DNA from 2 places in the Streptomyces sp. XY431 genome. Region 1 is predicted to be linked to the other one. Evidence: predicted binding sites of a transcription regulator. Region 1 holds the regulator's gene; the other holds the start of a gene.
The links. The regulator HspR, encoded in region 1, represses chaperone genes until heat shock. The targets are predictions, from matches to a motif close to TTGAGNNNNNNNNNCTCAA.

Region 1 (16,480 bases):
GACGGCGACCAGCTCGCTGCCGTCCTCGGAGAGCCGCAGCTCGGTGCGGAGCTCGGCCAGCTCGCCCAGGTGGTGCAGATGGGTGCCGCCGCAGAAGATCCGCGCCGCGCCCTCGGGCAGCTCGCAGTGCCACTCGCGGCGGGCGGTCAGCTCCGGACCGGGGACGTCGATGCGCACCGGGGCGTCGGCGGCGACCCAGCCGGCCAGCCGGCGGTTGACGGCCTCGGTCAGCTCGGGGAGGGCGTCGGCGAGGGCCGGGAACTCCTCGGTGGCCTCGGCGGTGAAGCCCTTCTTGCGCAGCGACTTGCCGAGCCGGTAGGTGTCGGTGCTCGCCTCGGTGTCCATCACCGAGCTCGCCATGGCGAGGCTGTCGAAGTCCGGGTGGCCGAAGGCGTCGGTGCGGCCCGGGTCCTTGCGCCAGCGCGGTGCGAGCGCCTCGTTGAGGGCGAGGGCGAGCAGGTGGCAGCCGCTGTGGGAGGCGCTGAGCGCCCCGCGCCGGCCGGCGTCGACGGCAAGGGCGGCAATCCGGCCGACGATGTCACCCGGGTCGGTCGCGAGGACGTGCAGGACCAGCCAGGACCACTCCTCGTCGCCGCGCCGGACCGGGATGTCGGCGCCGACCAGCACCGGGCCGCCGTCCGGGCCGACCGCACCGGTGAGGCAGTCGACGACGGGAAGCCCGACGCCGTCCACGGTGAGCGTGCCGAGGTCGGCGGGCTGGTCGGGCCAGGTGTGGTCGAGCGGGTGGAACGGCGTCGCCCCGGTGACCACGGCGTACCGGCCGCCGTCCAGCGGGTGCACCGCGAGCACCGTCGACTCGCCGGTCACCGCCCCGGCCGGGAAGCTGACGTGCGTGGTGGGGAGGGTCATGCCTGGCTCCGTGCGGGTGAGGGTGGACTGGACAGGACGAACAGCGCGGCCCGGACGGGACGGCCCGGGCAACGGCAACGGGCCCCGCGAGGCGAGGCCCGTGCTCCATTGTCCCCGAGGTCCGGGGGCGCGCCCGGGAGGGGGACGGGGTCAGCCGAGGGTCGGCAGCTTGATCAGCACCAGCAGCGCCAGCAGCTGCAGCGCCGCCGCACCGGCCGCCTTGCCCCAGGGCAGGTCGTGCACCCGGCGGACCATGCTGGTCAGCAGGAAGGCGCAGAGCAGCCAGGTGGCCCAGCCGACCGCCTGGACCAGCAGGTTGTCGGCCGGCAGTACCAGCGCCAGCAGCAGCCGGGGCGCGTCCGTGACCCAGCCGATCAGCACGGCCAGGCCGACCGTGGACTGCCACGGGCCGTCGCCGCCGAACTGCCGGGCCAGCGCGTACGTGACCCCGCCGAGCATGGCGCCGGCCAGGGTGAAGCCGATCGCCGCCGCCAGCAGTGCGGTGAGCGCCACGGTGAAGGTCGAGTTGACCACGTCGTCGCGGGTCATGCCGAGGCCGAGCACGGCGAGGGCGCCGTACAGCAGGGAGACCGTGACGGCGGGCAGCCAGACCTGGTGGTCGCGGGTGCGGTCGAAGATCGCGGTGGGGGTGCGGAAGAGTCCGGTCAGCAGTTCGCGCCAGCTCGGCCTCGGCCCGGTGGCCTGGGGCGCGGACTGGCCGCCGGCCCGGTAGACGGCGACGTTGTCGTCGCCGTAACCCTGGGCCCGGCCCTGCTGCCCGTAGCCGTCGGGGTACGGCGGCTGCTCCGGAGCATAGGAGGACGGGTCGCCCGCGTACGGGTCGGCGCCGACCGGGAAGGCCCGGGTGTGCCCGGGCTGGTCGGCCGCGTACGGGTCCCGCTGCGGCCCGCCGTAGGGCTGCCCCGGCTGCCCCGGGTAGGGCTGCTGCCCTGCGTACGGGTCCCGCTGCCCGCCGTACGGGTCCTGCTGCGAGGCGTACGGGGAGCGGGGACCGGGACCGTACGGGTCCGTCGGGCCCTGCGGGGCGGACGGGCCGCCGGGGCCCTGCTGCGGGCCGGTGAAGTACTCCGGCCCGTCCGTCGGCCCGTACCCCCCGGGCGCCGCCTGCTGCTGCGGGGGCGCCGACCACCCGCCACGGGGGTCGGCGCCCTGACCGCTGTCGTATCGATTGCCAGCCACGTTCCGAAGGTACCCGCCCGGCGGGCGCCCCGGTGGCCGGGCACCGGACCGGTTCCGGTTTGCAGCGAGCCTGTTACTGCCGCGGGGTCACGGCGGGGCGCTACTGCCCCACGGCCACCTTCGGCCCGTGCACGGAGGCCGCGGCGCTGGTACCGGCCGGGCACCCGCCCGGGCCGGCCGAGGTGCGGACGGCGCCGACCGGCAGCAGGGTGCCGCAGGCGATCCGGATGCCGTTCGGCAGCTCGTTGTCGGACTCCACGATCGCGCCGTCACCGATCACCGCGCCGTCCAGCGCGGTGCGGTCGCCGATGGTCGCGAAGGCGCCCACGATCGAGTCCTTGACCAGGGTGTCGGCGCCGATGACGGCACCGGGCAGGATCACGCTGCCCTCGACGATGGCGCCGGCCTCGACCACCGCGCCCTCGGCGACCACGGTGCCGCCGCTGAGCACCGCGCCGTGCCGGACGGTCGAGCCGGGCAGCAGCAGGGCGTCGCCGGTCGGGCCGGGCACGGCGGGCGAGTCGACCTTGCCGAGCACGAGGTCGGCCGAGCCGCGGACGAAGGCGGCCGGGGTGCCGAGGTCGAGCCAGTACGAGGTGTCGACGACGCCGCGCAGCAGCGCCCCGGTGGCCAGCAGCTCGGGGAAGGTCTCGCGCTCGACGGAGACCTCGCGGCCGGTCGGGATGCGGTCGATCACGGAGCGGGTGAAGACGTAGCAGCCGGCGTTGATCTGGTCGGTGACGATCTGCTCCGGCGTCTCCGGCTTCTCCAGGAACTCCAGCACCCGGCCGTGCTCGTCGGTCGGGACGAGGCCGAAGGCGCGCGGGTCCTCGACCCGGGCGAGGTGCAGGGTGACATCGGCCCCGGCGGCCACGTGGCCGTCGCGCAGGGCGGCGATGTCGACGCCGGAGAGGATGTCGCCGTTGAAGACCAGGACCGGCTCGTCGGGGCCGCAGGTGAGCCCGGTGGCCGCGTTGCGGATGGCCCCGCCGGTGCCGAGCGGCTCGCGCTCGGTCAGGTAGACCAGCTCGATGCCGTAGGGGGTGCCGTCCTGGAAGTGGTCCTCGAAGACCTCGGCGAGGTAGGAGGTGGCGAGCACCACCCGGGTGACCCCGGCCGCCGCCGCGCGCGCCAGCTGGTGCGCGATGAACGGGACGCCTGCCACCGGCAGCATGGGCTTGGGGGTGTGGGTGGTCAGCGGACGCAGTCGCGTGCCCTTACCACCGACCAGCATGATCGCCTCGGTCATGGTCTGCGCTGTTCCCCTTGTGCTCTGTGCGGCCCGGCCCGGCGGGCCGATACCTCCGTCGGTGTGGTGTACGCCGTTCCGGGGGCCGGAACGGATCGACCGGCGCACGGCCGGTCCGGCGCCTACTGTATTTCCTTCTGACAGGAGCGCCGCCCGGTGGTCCTGACCTCGGTGCCCGGGACGGGACCGGGCGGCGGCTGGGAGAACCCGGAGCGGTCACCGGAAAAGCCCCGGGCGGTCACCGGAAAAGCCCGGCCCGGGCGGATGCCGGTGGCACCCCCCGGGCCGGGCGGTTGTTGCAGAACTGTCGAACAACCGGGCCGGTTCACGGCCCCTCGGGCGGGACGCCGCTCAGGCGTCGACCGTCTGCGGCTCCTCGGCCTCGGCCGGCGGGACCGCCTTGACCGAGTCGAGCAGCAGCTGGGCGACGTCGACGACCTTCAGGTGCTCCTTGGCCGCGCCCTCGTTCTTCTTGCCGTTCACCGAGTCGGAGAGCATCACCAGGCAGAACGGGCAGGCGGTGGAGACGATGTCCGGGTTGAGGGACAGCGCCTCGTCCACGCGCTCGGTGTTGATCCGCTTGCCGATGCGCTCCTCCATCCACATCCGCGCGCCGCCGGCGCCGCAGCAGAAGCCGCGCTCCTTGTGGCGGTGCATCTCCTGCTGGCGCAGACCGGGGACCTTGTCCATGATCTCGCGCGGCGGGCTGTAGACCTTGTTGTGCCGGCCCAGGTAGCAGGGGTCGTGGTACGTGATCAGGCCCTCGACCGGGTTGACCGGCACGAGCTTGCCCTCGTCGATGAGGTGCTGCAGCAGCTGGGTGTGGTGGATGACCTCGAAGTGGCCGCCCAGCTGCGGGTACTCGTTGGCGATGGTGTTGAAGCAGTGCGGGCAGGTCGCCACGATCCGCTTGACCGGGGCGTCCTCCAGCGCGGCGTTCAGGGTCTCGACGTTCTGCGCGCCGAGCATCTGGAAGAGGAACTCGTTGCCCAGGCGGCGGGCGGAGTCACCGGTGCAGGACTCCTCCTTGCCGAGGATCGCGAACTTCACGCCCGCGGTGTGCAGCAGCTCGGCGAAGGCCTTGGTGGTCTTCTTCGCCCGGTCCTCCAGGGCACCGGCGCAGCCCACCCAGTACAGGTACTCGACCTCGGCGGGGTCGATGTCCTCACCGATCACCGGCACCTCGATGCCGGTCTCCTTCTTGAGCTCCTTGACCCAGTCGAGGCGCGCCTTGGTGGCCATGCCCCAGGGGTTGCCCTTGTTCTCCAGGTTCTTGAGCATGGTGCCGGCCTCGGTGGGGAACGAGGACTCGATCATGACCTGGTAGCGGCGCATGTCGACGATGTGGTCGATGTGCTCGATGTCGACGGGGCACTGCTCGACGCAGGCGCCGCAGGTGGTGCAGGACCACAGCACGTCCGGGTCGATGACGCCGTTCTCCTCGGCGGTGCCGATCAGCGGGCGCTCGGCCTCGGCCAGGGCGGCCGCCGGGACGTCCGCCAGCTGCTCGGCGGTGGCCTTCTCCTCGCCCTCCATGTCCTTGCCGCCGCCGGCCAGGAGGTACGGGGCCTTGGCGAAGGCGTGCTCGCGCAGGCTCATGATCAGCAGCTTCGGCGAGAGCGGCTTGCCGGTGTTCCAGGCCGGGCACTGCGACTGGCAGCGGCCGCACTCGGTGCAGGTGGAGAAGTCGAGGATGCCCTTCCAGGAGAAGTGCTCGACCTGGGAGACGCCGAAGACGGCGTCGTCGGCCGGGTCCTCGAAGTCGATCGGCGCGCCGCCGCTGGTCATCGGGCGCAGTTCGCCGAGCGCGGTGGAGCCGTCCTCCGCGCGCTTGAAGTAGATGTTGAAGAAGGCCAGGAAGCGGTGCCAGGCGACGCCCATCGAGGGGTTGATGCCGATGGTGATCGCCCAGGCGAAGGAGGTGCAGATCTTCAGCATCGCGAAGATGTAGACCAGGTTCTCCAGGGTCCCGTGGGACAGGCCGCGGAAGGCCGCCACCAGCGGGTAGGAGATCAGGTACTTGGCCTCGTAGGAGCCGACGCCCTCCAGCGCGCCCTCCAGGCCGCGCAGGATCATGATGCACAGGCCGATGCCGAGGATCGTGTACTCGACGTAGAAGGCCTGCCAGGCGATCGAGCCGGCGAAGCGGGACTTGCGGCCCGCCCGGCCGGGCAGGCTCAGCAGGCGGATCACGATCAGGGCGGCGATGCCCAGCGTGGTGAAGGTGCCGACCAGCTCGGTGAACAGCTCGTACGGCAGCCAGCCGCCGAGCACCGGCAGCACGAACTCGGCGTCGAACAGCTGGAAGAACGCGGTGAGCAGGGTCAGGCCCAGGGTGAAGAAGCCGACCGCGACGAACCAGTGGGCGACGCCGACGATCCCCCAGCGGTTCATCCTGGTGTGGCCGACGAACTCGACGGCCACGGTCTTCACTCGCTGGGCGGGCTGCCCGAAGCGGGTGGCGTCCGGCTGGCCGGTCCGCACCACCCGGTAGATGTAAAGCGCCGCACGAGCGGCGAGCGCGGTGCCGACCACGAACGTGACCAGCGAGATGACGATCGCTGCTAGCTGCATCGGCTCTCCGTCTCCTGCGGCTTGCTTGTTGCGGGTGTGCAGTGTCTCCGGGGCAGTGTACTCGTCGGTAACTTCCTGGGCCGACGGCCCGGACATTACCGCCGGGCACCACTACTCCTGAAGATGCTCAAGGTATGGCGGCAGTCACGTGAGCGCACGCTCGGGGCACCCCCGGCCGTGTCCCGGCGGCATCCCGGCCGTGCCGCGGCAGCGGTCGGCTCAGCCCTCGGCTCACCAAAGTTGAGCGAGGCGGACTCATAGCTGTTGACGTGCCCCGGCCTGTCATGCATCCTTGAGCCCGTAAAGCTCAACTCTTCCGTGGAGGTATTTACGATGGCACGCGCGGTCGGCATCGACCTCGGCACGACGAACTCGGTCGTCAGCGTTCTGGAGGGTGGCGAGCCCACCGTCATCACGAACGCCGAGGGCGCGCGGACCACGCCGTCCGTCGTCGCCTTCGCCAAGAACGGCGAGGTGCTCGTCGGCGAGGTGGCCAAGCGCCAGGCGGTCACCAACGTGGACCGCACCATTCGCTCGGTCAAGCGCCACATGGGCACCAGCTGGAAGATCGGGCTGGACGGCAAGGACTTCAACCCGCAGCAGATCAGCGCCTTCATCCTGCAGAAGCTGAAGCGCGACGCCGAGTCCTACCTGGGCGAGACGGTCACCGACGCCGTCATCACCGTCCCGGCGTACTTCTCCGACTCCGAGCGCCAGGCGACCAAGGAGGCCGGTGAGATCGCGGGCCTCAACGTCCTGCGCATCGTCAACGAGCCGACCGCGGCCGCCCTGGCCTACGGCCTGGACAAGGACGACCAGACCATCCTGGTCTTCGACCTCGGCGGCGGCACCTTCGACGTCTCGCTGCTGGAGATCGGCGACGGGGTCGTCGAGGTGAAGGCCACCAACGGTGACAACCACCTCGGTGGCGACGACTGGGACCAGAAGGTCGTCGACCACCTGGTCAAGGTCTTCCAGGCCGGCCACGGTGTCGACCTGTCCAAGGACAAGATGGCCCTGCAGCGTCTGCGCGAGGCCTCCGAGAAGGCCAAGATCGAGCTGTCCTCGTCCTCCGAGACCTCGATCAACCTGCCCTACATCACGGCCTCCGCCGAGGGCCCGCTGCACCTGGACGAGAAGCTCACCCGGGCCCAGTTCCAGCAGCTCACCTCGGACCTGCTGGAGCGCTGCAAGGTCCCGTTCCACAACGTCATCAAGGACGCGGGCATCGCCCTCTCCGAGATCGACCACGTCGTCCTCGTCGGCGGCTCGACCCGGATGCCGGCCGTCGCCGAGCTCGTCCGCGAGCTGACCGGCGGCAAGGACGCCAACAAGGGCGTCAACCCGGACGAGGTCGTCGCCATCGGCGCCTCGCTCCAGGCCGGTGTCCTCAAGGGCGAGGTCAAGGACGTCCTGCTGCTCGACGTCACCCCGCTGTCCCTCGGCATCGAGACCAAGGGCGGCATCATGACCAAGCTGATCGAGCGCAACACCACGATCCCGACCAAGCGCTCCGAGATCTTCACCACGGCCGAGGACAACCAGCCGTCCGTGCAGATCCAGGTCTACCAGGGCGAGCGCGAGATCGCGGCGTACAACAAGAAGCTCGGCATGTTCGAGCTGACCGGCCTGCCGCCGGCCCCCCGCGGCCTGCCCCAGATCGAGGTCACCTTCGACATCGACGCCAACGGCATCATGCACGTCGGCGCGAAGGACCTCGGCACCGGCAAGGAGCAGAAGATGACCGTCACCGGCGGCTCCGCGCTGCCGAAGGACGACATCGAGCGCATGATGCGCGAGGCCGAGCAGTACGCGGAGGAGGACCACAAGCGCCGCGAGGCCGTGGAGACCCGCAACCAGGCCGAGCAGCTCGTGTACTCCACCGAGAAGTTCATCGCCGACAACTCCGACAAGCTCCCGGCCGACGTCAAGACCGAGGTCGAGACCGCCATCGGCGAGCTCAAGGAGGCCCTGAAGGGCGAGGACATCGCGGCGATCCGCGAGGCCTCGGAGAAGGTCTCCACCACCGCCCAGAAGCTCGGCCAGGCGCTCTACGCCAACGCCGACGCCGCCGGTGCGGCGGGCGCGGCCGGCGACGCCGGTGACGCCGGTGCCAAGGACGACGACGTCGTCGACGCCGAGATCGTGGACGACGAGAAGCCCAAGGGTGGTGCGGCATGACGGAGAAGCCGCAGGGTGCCGAGCCCGGCGACGACTCCGCCGCCGAGGAGGCCGTGATCAAGGCCGCCGAGGAGGCCGCCGCGGCCGGTGCCGAGGGCACCGACGCGGGCACCACCTCGGGGGACGCTGCGGCCAAGCAGCTCGCCGAGCGCACCGCCGATCTCCAGCGCCTCCAGGCCGAGTACCAGAACTACCGCAAGCGGGTCGAGCGCGATCGGCTGACGGTCCGCGAGATCGCCGTCTCCAACATCCTGGAGTCGCTGATCCCGGTCCTGGACGACATCGGCCGGGCCCGCGACCACGGCGAGGTGACGGGCGGCTTCAAGTCCGTCGCCGAGTCGCTGGAGACGGTCGTCGCCAAGCTGGGCCTGCAGCAGTTCGGCAAGGAGGGCGAGCCCTTCGACCCGACCATGCACGAGGCGCTGATGCACAGCTACTCCTCGGAGGTCACCGAGGACACCTGCGTCCAGATCCTCCAGCCCGGCTACCGGATCGGCGAGCGGATCATCCGCCCGGCGATGGTCGCGGTCGCGGAGCCCCAGCCGGGCACCCAGACCACGCCCGGCCCGGACGCCGACACCGCCAAGGGCGGGGAGAAGAAGGACCAGGCCGACGGTGGCTCGGACAGCTGACCACCGGTGACAGCTGACAACCCTTGCGCTGCGGAGTCGTACGCCGGCCAGTACGGCGGACGGCTCCGCAGCGCGCTGTCGAGGTTCCCCGGCACCACTGGCCGGGTTCCGACCGTTGACAGCACTGTGACGATGGACCTCGGGAGGTGGCGCCGGCCATGAGCGGCAAGGACTACGTGGAGAAGGACTACTACAAGGTCCTCGGCGTGCCGAAGGACGCCAGCGCCACAGAGATCAAGAAGACCTACCGCAAGCTGGCGCGCGAGTTCCACCCCGACGCCAACAAGGGCGACACCAAGGCCGAGGAGCGGTTCAAGGACATCTCCGAGGCGTACGACGTCCTCTCCGACGAGAAGCGCCGCAAGGAGTACGACGAGGCCCGCAGCCTCTTCGCCAACGGCGGCTTCCGGGCCGGCGGCCCCGGTGGCACCGGCAGCTACAGCTTCGACTTCGGCGACCTGTTCAGCGGCAGCCAGGGCGGCGGCGGCAGCGGCGGGATCGGCGACGTCTTCGGCGGCCTCTTCAACCGGGGCGGCCGGCAGGCCCAGCCGCGGCGCGGCTCCGACGTCGAGACCGAGGTGACGCTCTCCTTCGAGGAGGCCGTCGACGGCGCGACCGTCCCGCTGCGGATGACCAGCCAGGCCCCCTGCCGCCTCTGCAACGGCACCGGCGCCAAGTCCGGCACCACCCCGCGGGTCTGCCCGACCTGCGTCGGCTCCGGCACCGTGAGCCGGGGCCAGGGCGCCTTCGCGCTCTCCGAGCCCTGCCGGGACTGCCGCGGCCGCGGCATGATCGTCGACGACCCGTGCACCGACTGCCACGGCAGCGGCCGGGCCAGCTCCGCCCGCACCATGCAGGTCCGGATCCCGGCCGGCGTCCAGGACGCCCAGCGGATCCGGCTCAAGGGCAAGGGCGCCCAGGGCGAGCGCGGCGGCCAGCCCGGCGACCTCTACGTCACCGTGCACGTCGATTCGCACCCCGTCTTCGGGCGCAAGGCCGACAACCTGACCGTGACCGTCCCGGTCACCTTCCCCGAGGCCGCCCTCGGCGGCACCATCGAGGTGCCGACCCTGAACGGCCCGTCGGTGAAGCTCAAGCTGCCCCCGGGCAGTGCCAACGGCCTGACCCTGCGGGCCCGCGGCAAGGGCGCCACCCGCAAGGACGGCACCCGCGGCGACCTGCTGGTCACCGTGGAGGTCGTGGTGCCCCAGACCGTCACCGGCGACGCGCTGACCGCACTGGAGCAGTACCGCGAGGCGACCGCCTCCGACGACCCACGAGCCGCCCTGTTCAGAGCGGCGAAGGGAGCGTGACGACCAGATGATCCCCGACGAACCCATCGGACCCGGCCTCGGTGACGGCCTGCCCGGTGGCGGCGCCCGCCGCACCACGCGCCGGAGCGCCCCGCAGCCCCAGTACGTGCTCACCGAGGAGACCCCGGTCTACGTGATCTCGGTGGCCGCCGAGCTCTCCGGTCTGCACCCGCAGACCCTCCGCCAGTACGACCGGCTCGGCCTGGTCTGCCCCGACCGCACCGCCGGCCGGGGCCGCCGCTACTCCGCGCGCGACATCCAGCAGTTGCGCGAGGTCCAGCGGCTCTCCCAGGACGAGGGCATCAACCTGGCCGGCATCAAGCGGATCATCGAGCTGGAGAACCAGGTCACCGCCCTCCAGTCCCGCATCGCCGAACTGGCCGACGCCCTGGAGGGCGCGGCCACCGCGCTCCAGCAGCGCGAGGCCACCATCCACGCCTCCTACCGCCGCGACCTGGTCCCCTACCAGCCGCCCACCCCGCACTCCAGCGCCCTCGTGGTCTGGCGCCCCAAGCGCTGACCCCTCGCACGACGGCCGCCCGCCGCCGGTTTCCCTCTGGTCGGGGGGTGCCGGCGGCGCGGCGTTTGGTGAGAGAGTGCTCGATGCGGGCAACAGCAGATCGAAAACACCGATGCCGGCCCTCGAAGGCTCTGTCCAAGATCCCCGTCGAAGTCGGAGCCCCGGCTTCACACAGCCCTATCCGACACCAGGGAGCCGCAGATGAGCGAGACGGCCGATCCCGGACTCACCTCAGGCGGTCTCGGCGTCCTTTCGGATAATGCCCGCAAGCTGTATCTCGACATCCTGCACACCCACGGTCGCCTGCTGCCCGAAAACCGGGATGCCACCGACGCCGAGTACCTTCAGGAGCTTCTCGACATCGGCCTGCTGGTACCGGACACGGACGATCCGAACGTCCTCGTGGCCGTGGACCCCCAGCAGCTTTCGTCCGGGCTCATCGCTTCCTGGCAGCGCAAGGCCCTCGACCTGCTCTCCCGGGCCGAGGCACTGCCGATCGACCTGAAGGACCTGACCGAGGCTTTCCACACGCCGAAGCAGACCGGCGGCAGCATCGAGTACGTGCGCGGAAAAGTGCTGATCAACCAACGGCTGGGCCAGCTGACCACCAGCTGCACCGAGGAGTTCCTGGCCGCGCAGCCGGGCGGTCCTCGCCCGCCGGAGGCCCTTGCCAGCAGTCGGGACCGGGATCTGGCCCTCCTCCAGAGAGGCGCCACGTTCCGGACGATCTACCACCCGAGCACCCGCTACCACCCGGCCACCAGGGACTACGTCCTGGCGATCACGGACGCGGGCGGGCAGGTCCGCACGCTGGACGAGCCGTACACGCGACTCATCGTCGTCGATCGGCGTACCGCCATCATTCCTGTCGCCGACGACCTGAATGTGGCCGCGTTCATTCACGACAGGGCGATCATCAGCTACCTGGTCTCCGAGATCTTCGAGCGCAACTGGAACCGCGCACTCGAATTCGACGGCGCCCGGGCGGTACCCCAGGAAGTCATCTCACGCCTGCGACAGACGATCATCGATCTGCTGCTGAAGGGCACCAGTCATCGCGTCATAGCCAGAAGCCTCGGTATCAGCGAACGCACCCTGGCACGTCACATAGCGGACATGCGTGAGGACTACAAGGTCGATTCACTGTTCCAGCTCGGATACGTGCTGGCCCGGAACCCCCAGCACGGTCACCCCGAGAGCCGACCGGACGGGCTGGACGAGGCGACCGACTGACCCGACGAGCCCTCCGACGGAGCGGCTCAGGTCCAGTTGCTGTCGCTGTCCGTCAGTGCAACCGTCCGCAGCTCCGAGGACGCGGGGCTGTGCGACGCGGGCCGGTGGCCGGAAGCTGCCGAGACAATCTGGCTGCTCGCGGTCAATACTGCTACAACGGCAGCGATCGAAGCCGCCACAATGCGAACGTGCCGGCGCAGGCGAAGCATGCGATCACGCCTTCCTGAGTAGTCGCAGGGTATCGAGCAATGGGAACAGCTGAGCAATCGACCACATAATGCCCCAGCTCGAACGCGCGCGCCACATCCCCCCTTCACAGAAGTGCGTCATCTCCATGCCAGGCAGTCAGATGACACCTCCAAGCAGTGGACTCGGCCGCCCCGAACGATGGACGATCAGTTCGCTCCCGATGGTCCCGGCAAGCTCACCACACTTGCCGATGTACCTTCAATTCACCATTCGGCCCCGCACCTCGAGCGGAGACCGCAGCCACGCCGATCGGAACCCCTGACCCAACCCTGCCGGACCTGGTGAACCCGATCAGCCACTCCCCGGAGTCGACATGACTGAGCCCTACCTGCGTCACCACGACAGCCAGGCCCACGAGGGTCGGCGTGCACGAGTCTTCCTGGCCGCGCCGCTGATGCGGCTGACCGGGCCGGCGGACAGTGTGGTGACGCTCGCCAGCCGGACGCGGCTGACGACCCTCCGCACCACCCTTCTTCGCAGTGGCGCCGCCGTCTACAGCGCCCACCACAGCGACGCCTGGACCGTGGCCGGCCGCGCCCCCGAGCCGCGGGTGCCGTCGGACTTCCGCGCGCTGCAGTCCGCGGACCTGGTCTTCGCCTACGTCGGCGCGCCGCTCTCCGCCGGCGTCAGCCTGGAGCTGGGCTGGGCGTCCGCGCTGCGCAAGCCGATCGTCCTGCTGGTGGACGAAGCCATCACCCACAACCCGCTGATCGCCACCATCGAGCAGGTCGCCCCCGTCCTGCCGCTGGTCTTCGACGACACCTGGTCCCAGGAGGCGCTCCACCACACGGTGGAGACCGCCCTCGACTGGGCCGGCATGGCGCTCTCCCTGCGCGAGGGCTTCTGGACCGCCCCCGGCGAGCAGTTCACCGTCCCCCGGCAGCAGCCCCCGGCCGTCGGCCCGACCGGCTACTGGCCCACCGGCGCGGCCACCGGCTGACCGCGGGTCAGGCACCGGACTCCCCCGTCCGGGCTCCCCGCATCTGCCAGCCGAGCTGGAACAGCGTCTCGGCGTCGTACAGCTCCCGCAGCCGGGCGATGTGCGCCGCCACCGTCCGCTCGCTCAGTCCCAGCCGCGAGGCGATCGCCCGCTGGGTGAGGCCCTGGGCGAGCAGGCGGCCGACCTGGTCCTGCGCCGAGTTCGCGCTCTCGGCCGAACCAGCCGAGAGCGCGGCCCAGTTGACGCCCTCGGCCTGCTGCCAGTGCTGCTCGAACACGTCGACCAGGAACGCCACCGTGGCGGGATCCTCCACGACGGCCGCACTGGAGTTGTCCGCCGCCGCGGGGATGACCGCCACCAGCCGGTCGAAGACCAGCATCCGCTTGAACGGCACGGCCGGCACCCGTACCGCGCAGCCGAGCCGGGTGGCCTCGGCCGCGTAGTCGACCGTCGGGCCGTCCAGGCGGGCCGCCGGTTCGTACAGGGTCCGCATCGAACCACCGCGCTCGAGGTAGCGGCGGGCGCGGTCGAGCGAGTCGGGCAGCAGGGCGACCGGCCGGGCGCCGCCTGGCTGGGCGGTCAGACCCTCGTTCCGGTACTCCTGGGAGAACCGTTCGATCTCGTGCCGGATCTCCTCCATGTCCGTCAGGTAGCGGACGCCGACCGGCCGGTCGCTCCGGCACGGCGCCGCGTCGTAGGCCCGGGTGAGACCGCCCATCAGCTCCGGCAGCCGTTCCGCCTCGGCCATCAGCCGGGCTCCCGTCGAGCGGACCCCCGCACCGATGCGGTCCACGACCGCCCGCGGGTCGACCGCGCTGTAGGAGGCGTCCAGCACCTGCGGCACCAGCAACCCCAGCTCGACCAGGCGTTCCAGCGGAACGGCGTCCCGGGCGTCGACGTCGGCGGCCCGGATCCGGCCACTCTCGTGCAGCACGGACAGGTACAGCTCCTGCGCGGCCTCGTCCGGCAGCGCCGCGCTCAGCATCTCCGAGGGGGTGCGCAGGGCCGGGGCGGCCGGGTCATCCGTCGTCACGGCCGCCCCGCATCAGCCAGCCGAGCTGGAAGAGGGTCTGGGCGCCGTAGCGGTCGCGCAGCCGGGAGATGTGGGCGGCGACGGTGCGTTCGCTGAGGCCGAGGCGGGTGGCGACGGCGCGTTGGGTGAGACCGCGGGCGAGCAGGCGGCCGACCCGTTCGGGGGCGCCCTGGGCGGCGCTCCGGCCGGGCGCGGTGGAGCGGCCGATGGCGTCGGCGCGGCACCAGTCGCGCTCGAAGGCGTTGACGATGAAGGCGATCCCGGCCGGGTCGGTGATGAACGCGGCAGTGCTGTGGTCGTCCGAGGCGGAGATCACGGCGACCGAGCGGTCGAAGATCATCAGCCGCTGGATGGGCTCGTCCAGGATCCGGATCAGCGAGCCGCGCCGGGTGACCTCCTCGGCGTAGGCGAGGGCGGGCGGTTCGGACATCGCGACCGGCTGGTAGATGGTGCGCAGCGAGCAGCCGCGCCGGAGCAGTTGGACGTCCTGCTGGATCGCGATCTTGAGCGCATCGGCCGGGCGGGGCCCCGGCTGGGCGGTGAGGACCTCGGTACGGCAGTCGGAGACCAGCTGCGAGATCCGGTGCCGGATGTGGATGTGGCCCTCGATGTAGACGGCCCCGCCGGAGCGCTCGGGCGGGCGGGGCATCGCGTCGTAGGCGCGGGTGAGGGCGTCCAGGGCGCCGGGGAGGTTCTCGGCGCGGACCAGCAACCGGGTGGCCTCGCTGCGGAGTTCGGCGCCGAGGCGGTCGCTGACCGAGCGGGGGCTCACGGCGGTGTAGCAGGCGTCCATCGGGTTGGGCATCAGCAGGCCGATGGAGACCAGCCGGCGGACGGCCTCGCGGTCGGCCTCGGGGACGTCGGCGAAGCGGATGCGGCCGCCGTCGGCGAGGATCGCCAGGTAGAGGCCGCGGGCGGTCTCGTCGGGTTCGCCGGTGACCGCGGCGGCGCCGGTCGCGCCCTCGTCGCCCGGGGTGTCCTTCGGATCCGCCGTCGCTCCGAACGTCACGTCGAACGCTCCCTGCCGGGTTCTCTCGGGGTGTGGTGCTCCTCGCGCGCCGCGCGGTGGCCGGCGGCCCTCACGCTACTGGGGACCGACGGGCCCCCGGACCTCGGGTGCCGTCGCACACGGGTCCGGGGAGCCGTCGGTCTACGCCGTGGTCCCAGTGCTTCCGGCGAGGCGGAGCAGCAACGCCTCGCCGGCTCCGGTCCCGGGGGCCATCACCACACATGGCGTCCCGGCCGGCGCTCTCCCCCCCGATATGCAGGCACGTGCGGACGTGCCGGTCGCATCCAGTAATGAAGAGCAAGTCACCGTCATCGGGCTGCGGTTGCCCGGACGACCTGGCGTGACTCCACCCTCACAGCGTGACGGCCGGTGAACAAGTGCCGCCCTGCTGCATGTTCTCGCAATTGCAGAAACCTGCAGCACCGGACCGGTCCGGACCGCCGCGCGCCGCTGCCGATTCCTGCGAAAGCCCAGGTCAGTGCGGTACGGCGGAAGTTTTCCGACCGTCCGTCCGTTCGGTGACGGACGCGCGGAGTCCGGAAAACCGGACGCGGGGGCGGCCGGCGCCGGTCCCGGCGGGCCTCAGCGGGCCAGCAGCCGTCCGCCGGCCAGCGCGGCGGCCGTGCCGCCGGCCGCGAGCGCCCAGCCCACCAGCAGCAGCGCGAACAGGCCGACGGCGAGCCCGGTGAACCCGGCGAAGCCGGTGTGCCGGGCCAGCGCGGCCGCCCCGGTGACGCAGGTGCCGATCGGGAAGGTGAACGCCCACCAGGTCATCCCGAACCCCATCCCGGCCCGCCGGGCGCGCAGATTGGCGGCGAGGGCGAGCAGCAGCCACAGCATCGCGACGCCGAGCACGGCCACGCCGTACAGCTCGGCGAGCGGGAGCGCGACCGGGGCCAGCCGGGGGAGGACCGGGCCGGCGGCGTCGGCGAGCTGGTGGACGGCGGTGGTGGACTGGCCGAGCGGGCCGAGCACCAGGAACAGGGTCGGGGTGAGCGCCAGGGCGGACAGCTTGCTGTGCACCAGGCCGGTGAGCACCACCGGCAGCAGGGCCAGGGTGGCCAGCAGGCCGATCCCGAACAGCGTCGCGCAGCCGTACAGCAGGGTCTCCCGGGCGCCGCCGGCGGGCAGGTGCGGGACGAGCGCCGGGCCGGCGGCGGAGGCGACCAGCGGGGCGACCACGGGCAGCAGCCAGGTCGGGTTGGCCCCGAGCGGGGAGACCTTGTGCCGGGTGATCATCAGATAGGGGATGCCGACCGCGACGGCCAGCGCGTACACCGTGCCCGCCGTCCACAGCACCAGGTCGATCGCGACGGCCGGGCCGGTGCCGATGACCCGGGAGCCGACGGTCAGGGTGCCGAGGCCGACCGAGAGCAGCGCCATCGGCGGACAGCCGTAGAAGACGGCGGTGGCCGGGTTCTCCAGCAGGTGCTCCCTGGCGGCCTCGCGGTGCCGGGTGAGGTGGACCGCGCGGGCG
Region 2 (13,589 bases), on a different contig from region 1:
CATGTAGTCGTCGGCGCCGACGCCGAGGCCGACCAGCAGGTCCGTCTCGTCGTCCCGCGCGGTGAGCATCAGGACCGGCACCGGGCGCTGGGCCTGGATCCGGCGGCACACCTCGAGGCCGTCGAAGCCGGGCAGCATGATGTCGAGGACGACGAGGTCCGGCTGCCAGGTGTGGAAGCCGTCGACGGCGCCGGGGCCGTCGTGGGCCACCGCCACCTTGAAGCCCTCCGCGCCCAACCGGGCCGCGATCGACTCGGCGATCGTGGGCTCGTCCTCCACCACCAGCACTCTGCGCTGGCTGCTCACCGTGCCGCCGGTGTTCTGGTTGTCCTGCTGAATTTCTGTCACGGTCACGCCACCGCCCCCAGGGCTGCGGGCCGGCCACCTGTGGGGATGGCGAAGGCTCCGCTTCGTAGTCTTGTTCCGTCGTGGACTGTGCCGGGTCCGCCGTCCCGTCGCGTGCGCGGGTGACGGCGAGGGCGTGGGCCGCTCTCCGTCTCCCGTGCACCTCGCAGCGTACGGACCGCAGGTGATTCCCGGCAGGTGGACCGGACATTTCCGGCCCGCGGGCCGGTCCTTCGGACCGGCTTTCGGGCCCACCGGGAAGTGGGCACGGGCCGATACCTTACCCGGCGTTTTTTCACTCTGTAACGGTACGTATGCACATGAGTTGACGCCAAGCCGCCGGTCAGGGCGGAAAGCGGCCCCGAGCGGGGCGGAAGGTCTGGACCAATGCGGGCCCGCGCGGACCCCGGATCCTCACGGCTTTCTCCCAGCGGACTCCCAGGCACCGGACGTACCGTGGCCACGACAAATTCGTGGGGGTGGGATTTCCGGTACGCGCCGGTACGTTGGACACGCGCGGGTGACGGCTGCGGGCGTTGGAGCGGAGGCGGCATGACGGAGCGGCAGGTGCCCGCCGGGTGCGGCGGGCCGCCGTACGGGATGCTCCGGGCCGGTCTGCGGACCGGCGCGGTCGACTGGATCCTGGCCCGGGTGCCGACCCTGCGGCGCAATCCCTTCGCCCTCGGCTACCTCGCCGTGGTCGGCGCCACCACCACCTTCGCCGGGCTGGCCGACCCGGAGCTCGTGCTCCGGCTCCAGGAGGCCTCCAGTTCGGACGGGCACAACCTGTTGCAGCACCCGCTGCGCGCGCTGCTGTTCAGCGGCTTCTGGGTGGCCGGGCCGGTCTGGATGCCCTACCTCTGGGCCTTCGCCTTCACCGTCGCGCCGCTGGAGCGCCGGGTCGGCCCCGGCCGGGCGGCCGTGGTCTTCGCGGCCGGGCACGTCGCCGCCACCCTGCTCTCCCAGGGCGTGGTCGTCGTCGGGGTGGAGACCGGGCGGCTGGAGCCGGCTGCCATGGACCACCTCGACATCGGGGTCAGCTACGGCGTGCTCGCCAGCCTCGGCGCGCTGGCCGGGCTGCTCCGGCCGGCGGGGCGGGCGGCCGTGCTGGCGCTGGCGGTGGCGCTGATCGCCGACCAGATCGCCGCCGACCGGGACCTCGTCACCGGGGTCGGCCATCCGGTGGCGCTGCTGGCCGGGGTGGCGCTGTGGCGGTGGCTGCGCCGCTGGGACGGCCACCGGCCGCGCCGTGCCCGGTTCGGGGTGCCCGCCGAACTGTCCCGGCCGGCGTCCGCGGCCCGCGGGGCCGTGGTGTCGGGCCGCTCCTGAGCCCGTGCGGCGCGGATGCCCCCGGGCCTGCGCGCCGGGGGCGCGTGCTGGGGTCCGTCCGGTGGGACTGCTTCCCGGTTCGCGTACCGGGCCTTTTTGACAGGCCCGCGACGGCCCGCGGTGACCCCGTTGCGTTCGCTGACGGCGAACGCGCGACGGGGAACATCCGGCGGCCGCCAAGCCTTAGTCAGGTCGACTCAAGTTCGCTGACTGGGGAGAGATCATGGCATCGACGTCCGCACCGCTCACCCTGCCCGTGCTGCCGCTGGACGACGAGGTCGTCCTGCCGGGCATGGTCGTCCCGCTGGACCTGAAGGACGCCGAGGTCCGCGCCGCCGTCGAGGCCGCGCGCGCCGCGGCCACCGGCGGTGCCGGGAAGCCCCAGGTGCTGCTGGTCCCGAGGGTGGACGGCTCCTACGCGGCGGTCGGCACCCTCGCCACCGTCGAGCAGGTCGGCCGGCTGGCAGACGGCCCGGACGGGATCGGGCAGCCGGCGGCGCTGGTCCGCGCGGTGCGCCGGGTACGGATCGGCGTCGGCACCACCGGACCGGGCGCCGCGCTCTGGGTGGAGACCACGCCGTTCCGCGAGTCCTCCGTCGGCACCCCGGTGGCCGGCCGGGCCGCCGAGCTGGTCAAGGAGTACAAGTCGCTCTCCACCCAGTGGCTGCGCCGGCGCGGCGCCTGGCAGATCGTCGACCGGGTGGCCGCGATCGAGGGCGTCGGCGAGCTCGCCGACAACATCGGCTACGCGCCCTTCGCCACCGCCGAGCAGAAGCTCAAGGTGCTGCTGGAGGCCGACCAGGTCGCGCGACTGGAGTACGCGCTCGGACTGCTCCGCGACCACCTCGCCGAGGAGGAGGTCAACGACACCATCCGCAAGGACGTCGAGGAGGGCGTCGCCAAGCAGCAGAAGGAGTTCCTGCTCCGCCGCCAGCTGGAGGCCGTCCGCAAGGAGCTGGCCGAGCTGAACGGCGACCCGGCCGACGAGGAGGACGACTACCGCACCCGGGTCGAGGCCGCCGACCTCCCGGAGAAGGTCCGTGAGGCCGCCCTCAAGGAGGTCGACAAGCTGGAGCGGGCCAGCGACCAGTCGCCCGAGGGCTCCTGGATCCGCACCTGGCTGGACACCGTGCTGGAGCTGCCCTGGAACGAGCGCACCGAGGACAGCTACGACATCGCCGGCGCCCGCGCGGTGCTGGACGCCGACCACGCCGGCCTGGCCGACGTGAAGGACCGGATCGTCGAGTACCTGGCCGTCCGCAAGCGCCGGGCCGAGCAGGCGGCCGCAGGTCATGCGGCTGAGGGGCAGCAGGACGGACCGGGCGAGGCCGTTTCCCCGAAGGGCGGCGGACGGCGGGCGGGCGGCGCGGTGCTCGCGCTGGTCGGCCCGCCCGGTGTCGGCAAGACCTCGCTCGGCGAGTCGGTGGCCCGCGCCATGGGCCGCACCTTCGTCCGGGTCTCGCTCGGCGGCGTCCGGGACGAGGCGGAGATCCGCGGCCACCGGCGCACCTACGTCGGCGCACTGCCCGGCCGGCTGGTCCGGGCGCTCAAGGAGGCCGGCTCGATGAACCCGGTCGTCCTGCTCGACGAGATCGACAAGGTCGGCTCCGACTACCGGGGCGACCCGGCCGCCGCCCTGCTGGAGGTGCTCGACCCGGCGCAGAACCACACCTTCCGGGACCACTACCTGGAGGTCGAGCTGGACCTCTCCGACGTGGTCTTCCTCGCCACCGCCAATGTGCTGGAGTCCATCCCCGAGCCGCTGCTCGACCGGATGGAGCTGGTCCGCCTGGACGGCTACACCGAGGACGAGAAGGTCGTCATCGCCCGCGACCACCTGCTCCCGCGCCAGCTGGAGCGGGCCGGGCTCAAGGAGGAGGAGGTCGCGGTCGGCGAGCCGGCGCTGCGGAAGCTGGCGGGCGAGTACACCCGCGAGGCCGGCGTCCGGAACCTCGAACGGGCGATCGCCCGGGTGCTGCGCAAGATCGCCGCGCAGACCGAGCTGGGGGAGCGCGAGCTGCCCGCCGCGATCGGCGCGGAGGAGCTGCGCGCCCTGATCGGCCGGCCGCACCACGTGCCGGAGGCGGCCCAGGAGCCCGCCGAGCGCCGCACCGCGGTGCCCGGGGTGGCCACCGGGCTGGCGGTCACCGGGGCCGGCGGCGACGTCCTCTACATCGAGGCCTCGCTCGCCGACGCCGAGACCGGCGGCACCGGGCTGACCCTGACCGGCCAGCTGGGCGACGTCATGAAGGAGTCCGCGCACATCGCGCTCTCCTACCTGCGCTCGCGCGGGGCCGAGCTGGAGCTGCCGGTCACCTCGCTGCGGGACCGCGGAGTGCACCTGCACATCCCGGCCGGCGCCGTCCCCAAGGACGGTCCGAGCGCCGGCATCACCATGACCACCGCGCTGGCCTCGCTGCTCTCCGGGCGCAAGGTGCGCGCCGACGTGGCGATGACCGGTGAGGTGTCGCTGACCGGGCGGGTGCTGCCGATCGGCGGGGTGAAGCAGAAGCTGCTCGCCGCCGACCGGGCCGGGGTCACCACGGTGATCATCCCCCGGCGGAACGAGGCCGACCTGGACGACGTCCCGGCCGAGGTGCTGGCGCGGCTCACCGTGCACCCGGTGGCCGACGTCCGGGAGGTGCTGAGGCTGGCCCTGGAGCCGGCCGAGGTGCTGGCCGCCGTCGCCTGACCCGGTCCCGGCCCCGTCCGGCAGCCCTCGTACGGAGCCCGTCCCGCCCGGTCCGCCGGACGGGACGGGCTCCGTGCGCCGTGCCAGACTGCGAAGATGCCGTCCCTCACCCAGCGCGTCCTGGCCCGGGTACCGGGCCGGGTGCGTCCGGCCCTGGTCCGGCACCGGCGGCTGGTGAAGTTCCTGCTGGTCGGCAGCGGCTGCTTCACCCTGACCGTGCTGATCAACTACGCGCTGCGGTTCACCGTCATGCCGAGCAAGCCGGTGCTGGCGCTCACCGTGGCGACCGTGGTCGGCACCGTCGTCTCCTATCTGCTCAACCGGCGGTGGTCCTTCCGCTCCTCCTGGCGCCGGCGCGAACCACTGCTCTTCGTCCTGGTGAGCGCCGTCGCGGTCGCGGTCAACGACCTGCCGCTGATCGCCTCCCGCTACCTGCTGGACCTGCGCGAGCCCTGGGTCAGCCCGTTCACCCAGGAGCTGGCCGACTTCCTGAGCGGGATGGTGCTGGGCACCTTCGTGGCGATGCTGTTCCGCTTCTGGGCCATGCAGCGCTGGGTCTTCACCCGGGTGGAGGAGGCCGGGGCGGGAAGCCCCGCGAGCGTCCGGGCCCTAGGCTCGGAGGGGCAGTGAGCCGCGGCCGGAGCGGGTGAGGGTGATGCGTGAGACGGACGGCGCCCCGACCGGGCCCGCGAGCCAGCAGGGGATGCGCCGGGCCAATCTGGCGCTGGTGCTCGGTGTGATCGCGCGCGCCCCGCGTTCGCGCGCCGAGGTGGCCGCCGGGACGGGGCTGACCAGGGCCGCGGTCTCCTCGCTCGCCGAGGAGCTGATCGCGGCCGGACTGGTGGTCGAGGAGGGCCCGGCCGCGCCCAGCGGCAAGGTCGGCCGGCCCGGCACCGCGCTCGGGCTCAACCCGGACGGCCCCGGCGGCCTCGGCGCCGAGATCGGGGTGGAGCACCTGGGCGCCTGCGTGGTCGACCTGCGCGGCGAGGTCCGCGCCTGGCACCGCCAGGAGATCCGCAACCGGGGCCGGCGCCCCGCCGCCGTCATGGCCGACCTCGCCGAACTGGTCCGCCGGGCCGCCGCCGAGGCCGGTCCGCGCCCGGCCGGGCTGGCCCTGGCCGTGCCCGGACTGGTCGGGATCGACGGCGCACTGCTCCAGCGGGCCGCCAACCTGGGCTGGGAGGAGGTGCCGCTCGTCGCCGAGCTGCGGCTCGCGCTGCGCGCCGCCGGTGCCGGGGACCTGGCCGAGCTGCCGCTGCGGGCCGACAACGAGGCCAACCTCGGCGGGCTCGCCGAACTCTGGCTCGGTGGTGGACCGGCGCACTTCCTGCACGTCTCCGCCGAGGCCGGGATCGGCTCGGCGATCGTGGTCGAGGGCCGGCTGCTGCGCGGCGCGCACGGCTACGCGGGCGAGCTGGGGCACGTCCCGGTGCGTCCGGACGGTCCGCGCTGCGCCTGCGGGGCGCACGGCTGCCTGGAGCAGTACGCGGGGGAGTCGGCGGTGCTGCGCGCGGCCGGTCTGGAGGGCATCCGGGGCGACTGGGTGGCGCTGCTCGCCGAGCGGGCCGAGGCCGGGGACGCGGAGGTGCGGAAGGCGCTCGCCGGGGCCGGCGCCGCGCTGGGGATCGCCTCGGCGGGCGCGGTCAACCTGCTGGACCCGGCGGAGGTGGTGCTGGGCGGCGGCTACGCGCAGCTGGCCCCCTGGCTGCTGCCCGCGATGCGGGCCGAGCTGGCCGCCCGGGTGACCGTCCGCCCCTGGACGGACGAGCGGCTGACGGTCTCCCGGCTGGGCCGCCGCGGCCCCCTGCTGGGAGCCGCGGCGGGTGTGGTCCGGTCGGTGCTCGCCGACCCGGGCCGGCCGGAGGCCTGAGGTCCGGGGGCGGCGGGCGCCGGGACGGTCAGCCCTCGACCAGCTCGCGGCTGCGGTGCGAGGGCCGGCGCAGGACGGCGGCGAAGGTCACCGCGACCCCGACCAGGGCCCAGGCCAGCAGCACGAGCAGCGGCCGGGTCAGCGCGGTGCCGTCGAAGTAGGCGATGGAGCGGGTCGCGTCGGTGCCCGCGCCGTTCGGGAACCAGGCCCCGATCGCCCGCCAGAACGGCGGCATCAGCGGCGGCGGGAAGACGCCGCCCGCGCTGGGATTGCCGAGCACCACGAAGAGCAGCACCGCGACGCCGATGCCGATGATGTCGAACAGGCACTGCAGCGCCATGGTGAACGCGCCCACCGCGAAGACCACCAGCGCGCCGACGGCGGACATCGACCAGAACGGCCCCGGCAGCGCGTCCAGCACCGACTTGACGATGATCGCGCCGCCGATGCCGGCCGCGAGCGAGTAGAGCGCCAGCGTGCCGAGGCGGATCAGCGCCCGGTTGGCGTTGGCGGGCTTCGCCCCGGCGCTGACGCCGAGGATGGAGGCGACCAGGTAGCCGCCGACGCACCAGCCGATCACCAGGTAGAAGGAGGAGAGGCCGTTGGCGTCGCCCTTGGCGAGCGGCACCACGTCCTCGACCTTCACGGTGCGGCCCTGGGTCTTCTCCAGGCCGGTGACGATGCTCTCGGCGGCCCGGGCGGCGGACGGGCCGCGCGCGTTGGCGACCAGCAGCACGTCCTCGGTGGAGGCCGGGTCCACCACCAGCGCGGCGTAGACCTTCTGGTCCTTGATCTGCTCGGTGGCGGTCTCCGCGTCCGGCGCGGTGACGGCCTTCACGGCCTGGTCCGGGACCGATTCCAGGCCCTGGACGAACTTGGGGGCGACCTGCGGCGGGGCGACCACCGCGATCGAGAGCTCGTGCGGGGTGGGGTGGTGCAGGGCGCCCACGTACGAGGTGACGAAGCCGAGCTGGAGCAGCAGCACGCCGATGACCAGCAGCGCCGCACGCGGGGTGACCGCGCCCTTCAGCTCGGCGGCGAAGCCCTTCCTCGGTTCCGGGGCCGATGCCCGCGCCGGTTCCTGTGTGGGTTCCTGCCCTGCCTGTTGCCCGGGGGCGGAGGTCATGCACATCTCCTTGTGTATCGGGGGAAACCGGATACTTAATAGCATGAACTAGTTTCCTCTGCGTTTCTCCCGCGCCGCAGCGCCTCGGGCGGGCTGCGGGATACTGGCGCGGTGAAGGAGCCGAACGAGGAGCGCGACGAGCAGCCCCTGCTGGCCGTGGAGCGCGAGGTCGGGGTGCTGTTCCGGCGCGGCCGGGCCCGGGTGGCGGAGCTGTCCCGGCGGGTCCATCCGCAGCTGGAGGGCATGGCGTACAGCCTGCTGGGCCATGTCGAGCAGGCCGGGCCGGTGCGGGTGACCGATGTCGGGGTGCACTTCGCGGTCGGCAAGGCGACCATCAGCCGGCAGATCCGGGCGCTGGAGGAGCTGGGCCTGCTGGCCCGGGAGGCGGACCCGCTGGACCGCCGTTCGGCGCTGGTGTCGCTCACCGAGGAGGGCCGACGGCGGTTCCTGGCGGCCCGGGACGCCCGGATGGGCCGGGTGCGGGAGCTGATGGCCGACTGGTCGGAGGAGGACGTGGTCCGCTTCGCCGAGCTGCTGCACCGCTTCAACGACGTGGTGGGCGAGGCGGCCGTGCCGAGCGCCTGAGTGTCTGAGTGTCTGAGTGTCTGAGTGCCGGAGCGTCTGAGTGCCGGAGCGTCTGATGCGCTCTGTCGGGAGCCCGGGCCGAGGGTCGGTCCGGGCTTTACTTGTTCTTGAAGAATGTTGCCCAAGTCAACCATCTCGGCCTATGGTTGCGTCAGGCAACTATCCCGAAGGACCTTGATGACTGCCACCACCACCCCGACTGCCTCGACCGGAGCCGCCGCCGCCACCGACCAACCGATGACGCACCGGCAGGTGATGGAGGCGCTCTCCGGCCTGCTGCTCGGCCTCTTCGTCGCCGTGCTCTCGTCGACCGTCGTCTCCAACGCGCTGCCCCGGATCCTCACCGACCTGCACGGCGGCCAGTCCGCCTACACCTGGGTGATCACCGCGACCCTGCTCACCCTCACCGCCTCCACCCCGATCTGGGGCAAGCTCTCCGACCTCGCCAGCAAGAAGCTGCTGCTGCAGATCGCGCTGGTCATCTACATCGCCTCCTCCGCGCTGGCCGGCTTCTCCCAGAACACCGGCCAGCTGATCGCCTGCCGCGCCCTCCAGGGCATCGGCGCCGGCGGCGTCACCGCGCTCGCCCAGATCTGCCTGGCCGCGATGGTCCCGCCGCGCGAGCGCGGCCGGTACAGCGGCTACTTCGGCGCCGTCTTCGCCCTCGCCACCATCGGCGGCCCGCTGATCGGCGGCGTCATCGTGGACACCTCCTGGCTCGGCTGGCGCTGGTGCTTCTACGTCGGCATCCCGTTCGCGCTGGCCGCCATCCTGGTGCTGCAGCGGACCCTGAAGCTGCCGGTGGTCCGGCGCAAGGTGCGGATCGACTACCTGGGCGCGCTGGTGATCACCGGCGCGGTCAGCCTGCTGATGATCTGGATCACCCTGGCCGGCAAGAACTACGCCTGGCTCTCCTGGCAGACCGCGGCCATGGTCGGCGGCGGACTGCTGCTCGGCGCCCTCGCCGTCCTGGTCGAGCGCCGCGCCGCCGAGCCGATCATCCCGCCGCACCTGTTCCGGCACCGGACGGTCACCCTGTCCGCGCTGGCCAGCGTCCTGGTCGGGATCGGGATGTACGGCGCCACCACGTTCCTCAGCCAGTACTTCCAGCTCGCCCGGGACAAGTCCCCGACCGTGGCCGGCCTGATGACCCTGCCGATGATCCTCGGCCTGGCCGTCTCCTCCACCGTGGCCGGCCGGCTGATCACCAAGTACGGCCGCTGGAAGGCCTACCTGGTCGCCGGCACCCTGCTGCTCGCCGTCGGCTTCGCCCTGCTCGGCACCGCCCGGGCCGACACGGCCTACGGCCTGCTCTCCGTCTACATGGCGATCACCGGCGTCGGCCTCGGCCTCACCATGCAGAACCTCGTCCTCGCCGTGCAGAACACCGTGCCGCGCGCCGAGCTCGGCGCGGCCAGCTCGGTGGTCACCTTCTTCCGCACCATGGGCGGCGCGATGGGCGTCTCCGCGCTCGGCGCGCTGATGAACAACCGGGTCGGCCACTACCTCGCCGAGAACCTGGCCGCCGCGCACGTCCCGGCCTCCGGCGGCGCGCTCGGCGGCGGCATCCCGGACCTGGACAAGCTGCCCGCGCCGCTGGTGCCGCTGGTCACCGACGCCTTCGGGCACGGGGTCGGGGTGGTGTTCCTGGTCGCGGCACCGTTCGCGCTGCTGGCCTTCGTCACGGTGCTGTTCGTCCGGGAGACGGTGCTGCGCACCGCGCAGGACTGATCCCCTGGTCCGGGCGTCCTGGTCCGGGAGTCCTGATCCGGGTACGGGAACGGCCGGAGGGCCGGGAGTGGTGATCCACTCCCGGCCCTCCGGCCGTTCGGTGCGGGGCCGCGCGGCTACGGCGCGGCGGGGCTACTTGCCCGCGATCAGCGACAGCCCGTAGAGGACGGCCGCGCCGCAGACGGCGAAGCAGGTGTAGGCGCCGGCCAGGGCCAGCCGGCCGCCGTTCGCCGGGGCGCCCGGTCCGGCCGCCTCGCGCTGCGCGGTGAGCGAGGCCTCGCGGCGGGAGAGGGCCAGGATGCCGAGTGCGAAGACGGCGACGACGGCGACGGTGATGCCGAAGCTGACACCTGCGGTCTGGGCCAGGGCGTTCCACTTGATGTGCATGGTGTTTCGAGCTCCTCAGCCGGCGGCGGTCAGGCCGCGACCGTGGTCGAGGCGGGGGTCGGGGTGGCGGGCGCGGCCGGGCCGACCTCGACCGGGGTGACGTCGGTGACGTCGGTGACGTCGTCGGCGGTGACGTTGTCCGCCCCGACCGGCTGGCGGCGGGAGATGACCCACATCGCGCCCGAGCCGGCCACCAGCGCGACGCCGACCAGCGCCACGCCCCAGTTGCCCTGCTCGGCGAGGAAGGCCGCGAGTCCGCCCACGGTGGCGGCGGCGGGCAGGGTCAGGCCCCAGGTGTAGACCATGCGGCGGACCATGCCCCAGCGCAGCTCGGCCTTCGGGCCGCCGAGGCCGGCGCCCATGATGCCGCCGGAGCAGACCTGGGTGGTGGAGAGGCCGAAGCCCATGTGCGAGGAGGTCAGGATGACCGTCGCGGCGGCCGACTCGGAGGCGAAGCCCTGGCGCGGGGTGATGTCCGCGAGGCCCTTGCCCATCGAGCGGATGATCCGCCAGCCGCCCATGTAGGTGCCGACCGCGATCGCGGCGCCGGCCGAGACGATGACCCAGGTGGGGGGCAGCGCGCCCTTCGGCAGGGCGCCGACCGAGACCAGGGTCAGGGTGATGATGCCCATCGTCTTCTGCGCGTCGTTGGTGCCGTGCGCCAGCGAGATCAGCGAGGAGGAGAAGATCTGGCCGGTGCGGAAGCCCTTGCCGACGGTCTCGTCCTTGCTCTTGCGGGTGATCGCGAAGGCGAGCTTGGTGGCGCCCCAGGCGGCCAGGCCGGCCACCAGTGGGGAGGCGACGGCCGGGATGAGGATCTTGCTGACGACGGTGTCGAAGTTGACACCGTTGGCGCCGACGCCGACCACGGTGGCGCCGATCAGGCCGCCGTAGAGCGCGTGCGAGGAACTCGACGGCAGACCGCGCAGCCAGGTCAGCAGGTTCCAGAGGATCGCGCCGGCCAGTGCGGCGAAGATGATCTCCGGATGGATGCCGGCCTTCTCGTTGACGATGCCGCCCGAGATGGTGGTGGCGACCTTCACGGAGAGGAACGCACCCGCGAAGTTGAGGACGGCCGCGATGGTGACCGCGACCTTCGGCCTGAGGGCTCCCGTGGCGATGGAGGTGGCCATCGCGTTGGCGGTGTCGTGGAACCCGTTGGTGAAGTCGAAGGCGAGCGCCGTGATGATCACAACGGCCACCAGGAACGAGATGTGTTCCATACCCAAACAATCGTCGTAGTTGTCGCACAGACGTTGGCGTTGTTCGCGACGGTAGGGATCCTGGATGAACGGAAGGTGAACAGGCATCGGAATCGTGGTTCCGATGGTGACTTGGGGGTGGCCGGGACCTTTCCAGGGGGTGCTGCCTACCGCGCTGAGCTGGACATTAGTGGAGATCTGCCCCGGTTCGCCCGTTTTGCTGAGAGCTGTCTCACACCGGGGTGAAAAATTCATCGAGCCGTACGGGTGCGGTCTGTTTCCGGCGAGTAACCCATGGCAGGATCTGCGGAGGTCCGGGGACCCCGGAGCGTGGGCTGACGGGGAGGACAGGACCTATGGGCGGCGGGGTACGACAAGCGGAACCGACGGACGGACGACGAGCGGGCAACCGCGCCGGCCGACCGGCCTGGGTGCGGGCCGCACTCCGCTGCGGGGCCGTCCTCGCGGCCGCCGCGCTCGCGCTGCCGCTGGCCGCCGGCGCGGCCTGGGCCGACCCGGCCCAGCCCACCCCTGGCGCCACCGCGCCCGGCGCGCCCGTGAACGACCCCAACGGTGACCCGCTCGCCGCCGCCAAGGCCACCCTCGGCCCGCTGCTGGAGCAGCTGCAGGCGCTGTACCAGGGCGCCGAGGCCGCCACCGAGCAGTACAACGCGGCCGTCGCCAAGGTCACCGAGCAGCAGGCCTCGCTCACCGAGCTCAAGTCCAAGCTGGAGCGCCAGGAGAAGCAGGTCGACGCCGGCACCGACATCGCCGCCCAGCTCGCCGCCGCCCAGTACCGCAACGGCGCCGCCTCCGCCTACGCCGAGCTGCTGCTCTCCAAGGACCCGTACGAGGCCGTCACCATCGCCGAGCTGCTCGCCACCGCCAGCCGCTCGCAGAACGAGTTCCTCGCCAAGCTGACCTCCGACCGCGACGCGCTGGGCGTGCTGCAGAAGCAGAACGAGGAGGCGCTCAGCACCTCGCAGACCCTGGTCACCCAGCAGGACGCCGCCAAGGCCAAGGTCGCCGCCGACCTCGCCGCCGTCGAGCAGCTGGTCTCCTCGCTCACCGGGGCGCAGCGCGCCGAACTGGAGCAGGTCGAGAAGGCCAAGGCCGACGAGGCCCAGCTCGCGCTCCTCGCCTCCGGGGTGCTCGGCCAGGGCGAGCGCACGCCGTCGCTGGCCGGGCGGGCCGCCGTCGCCTTCGCGCTCGCCCAGCTCGGCAAGCCGTACGTGTGGGGCGGCGCCGGTCCGGACGTCTTCGACTGCTCCGGGCTCACCTCGCAGGCGTGGCTGCACGCCGGCAAGCCGATCCCGCGCACCAGCCAGGAGCAGTGGGCGCAGCTCCAGCACGTCCCGCTCAACCAGCTGCGGCCCGGTGACCTCGTCATCTACTTCGCGGGCGCCACGCACGTCGCGATGTACATCGGCGGCGGGCTGGTCGTGCACGCGCCGCGGCCGGGTTCGTACGTCAAGGTCGGGCCGATCGGGGCCAACCCGGTCCTCGGCGCCGTGCGTCCTGACCCGGACGGCACCGCCGACGAGGCGGGCGGCTCCTGGAAGGTGCCGGAGCTGCCGGCCGGCTGGGACGCGGTCACCCCGATCGCGTCCAGCCCGCTGAACCAGCCGCCGGTCCCCGAGGGCACCGTGGTCCCGCCGGTCGTGCCCGCCCTCCCGGGCACCCCGACCGCGCCGGCCCCCACCGCCCCCGCGGCCCCGGGCACGCCCGACCCGACCAACCCGGGCAACCCGACCACCACGCCGTCGGGCACCCCCACGGACACGCCGACCTCGACGCCGACGGGGACGCCGACCGGCACTCCGACGGGGACGCCGACGGGTACCCCGACCGGGACGCCCACGGGGACGCCCACCGGCACTCCGACGGGTACCCCGACCGGCACTCCGACGGGGACGCCGACCGGCACGCCCACCGAGACCCCGACGGGCACCCCGACCTCGACCCCGACCGGCACCGGCTCGCCCACCGCCTCCGGCTCCGCCGCAGCGACGGCTTCCGGCACGGCGTCCGCGACGGCCTCCGGCACCAGCACGGGCACCCTCCCGCCGAACCAGCACTGACCCGGGAGCGGACCCCCGGGCCCGCTCAACCCACCCGCACGGCCCGAGGCCGGGCTTCGAGACCTCTCGAAGCCCGGCCTCACCGCTGCCCGGGGGCGTTGCCCCAGCCGCTCACCGACGCCGTTCCAAGCGGAGTAGGAAGTCGACGATGCGGACTTCCTACTCCCGGGGCACATCGTGAAAGCCGTCGGAAGGCTGCAACGGCCCTCACCGGGCTCCGGTGAGGGCCGTTGAGCAGCCC

Region 2: lon (endopeptidase La) is a predicted target of HspR. The motif match lies at 1,857-1,875, and genes of this name have one in related genera.

The regions. Positions count from the first base shown of each region.
Region 1 is NZ_LGDO01000001.1:151,231-167,710, reverse strand. Features, by position in the region: gene ADK60_RS00710 (alanyl-tRNA editing protein) at 1-870, opposite strand, end outside; gene ADK60_RS00705 (Yip1 family protein) at 1,021-2,070, opposite strand; partial or broken gene manB (mannose-1-phosphate guanylyltransferase) at 2,246-3,319, opposite strand; gene ADK60_RS00695 ((Fe-S)-binding protein) at 3,671-5,893, opposite strand; gene dnaK (molecular chaperone DnaK) at 6,227-8,074, shown strand; gene grpE (nucleotide exchange factor GrpE) at 8,071-8,706, shown strand; gene dnaJ (molecular chaperone DnaJ) at 8,865-10,019, shown strand; gene ADK60_RS00675 (heat shock protein transcriptional repressor HspR) at 10,027-10,539, shown strand; gene ADK60_RS00670 (TrmB family transcriptional regulator) at 10,741-11,772, shown strand; gene ADK60_RS00665 (TIR domain-containing protein) at 12,335-12,961, shown strand; gene ADK60_RS00660 (helix-turn-helix transcriptional regulator) at 12,969-13,994, opposite strand; gene ADK60_RS00655 (LuxR C-terminal-related transcriptional regulator) at 13,981-15,003, opposite strand; gene ADK60_RS00650 (TDT family transporter) at 15,586-16,480, opposite strand, start outside.
Region 2 is NZ_LGDO01000279.1:571-14,159, reverse strand. Features, by position in the region: gene ADK60_RS23530 (response regulator transcription factor) at 1-348, opposite strand, end outside; gene ADK60_RS23525 (rhomboid-like protein) at 898-1,674, shown strand; gene lon (endopeptidase La) at 1,898-4,366, shown strand; gene ADK60_RS23515 (GtrA family protein) at 4,463-4,996, shown strand; gene ADK60_RS23510 (ROK family transcriptional regulator) at 5,022-6,236, shown strand; gene ADK60_RS23505 (ABC transporter permease) at 6,265-7,362, opposite strand; gene ADK60_RS23500 (MarR family winged helix-turn-helix transcriptional regulator) at 7,474-7,947, shown strand; gene ADK60_RS23495 (MDR family MFS transporter) at 8,185-9,678, shown strand; gene ADK60_RS23490 (hypothetical protein) at 9,811-10,065, opposite strand; gene ADK60_RS23485 (inorganic phosphate transporter) at 10,095-11,288, opposite strand; gene ADK60_RS23480 (C40 family peptidase) at 11,699-13,348, shown strand.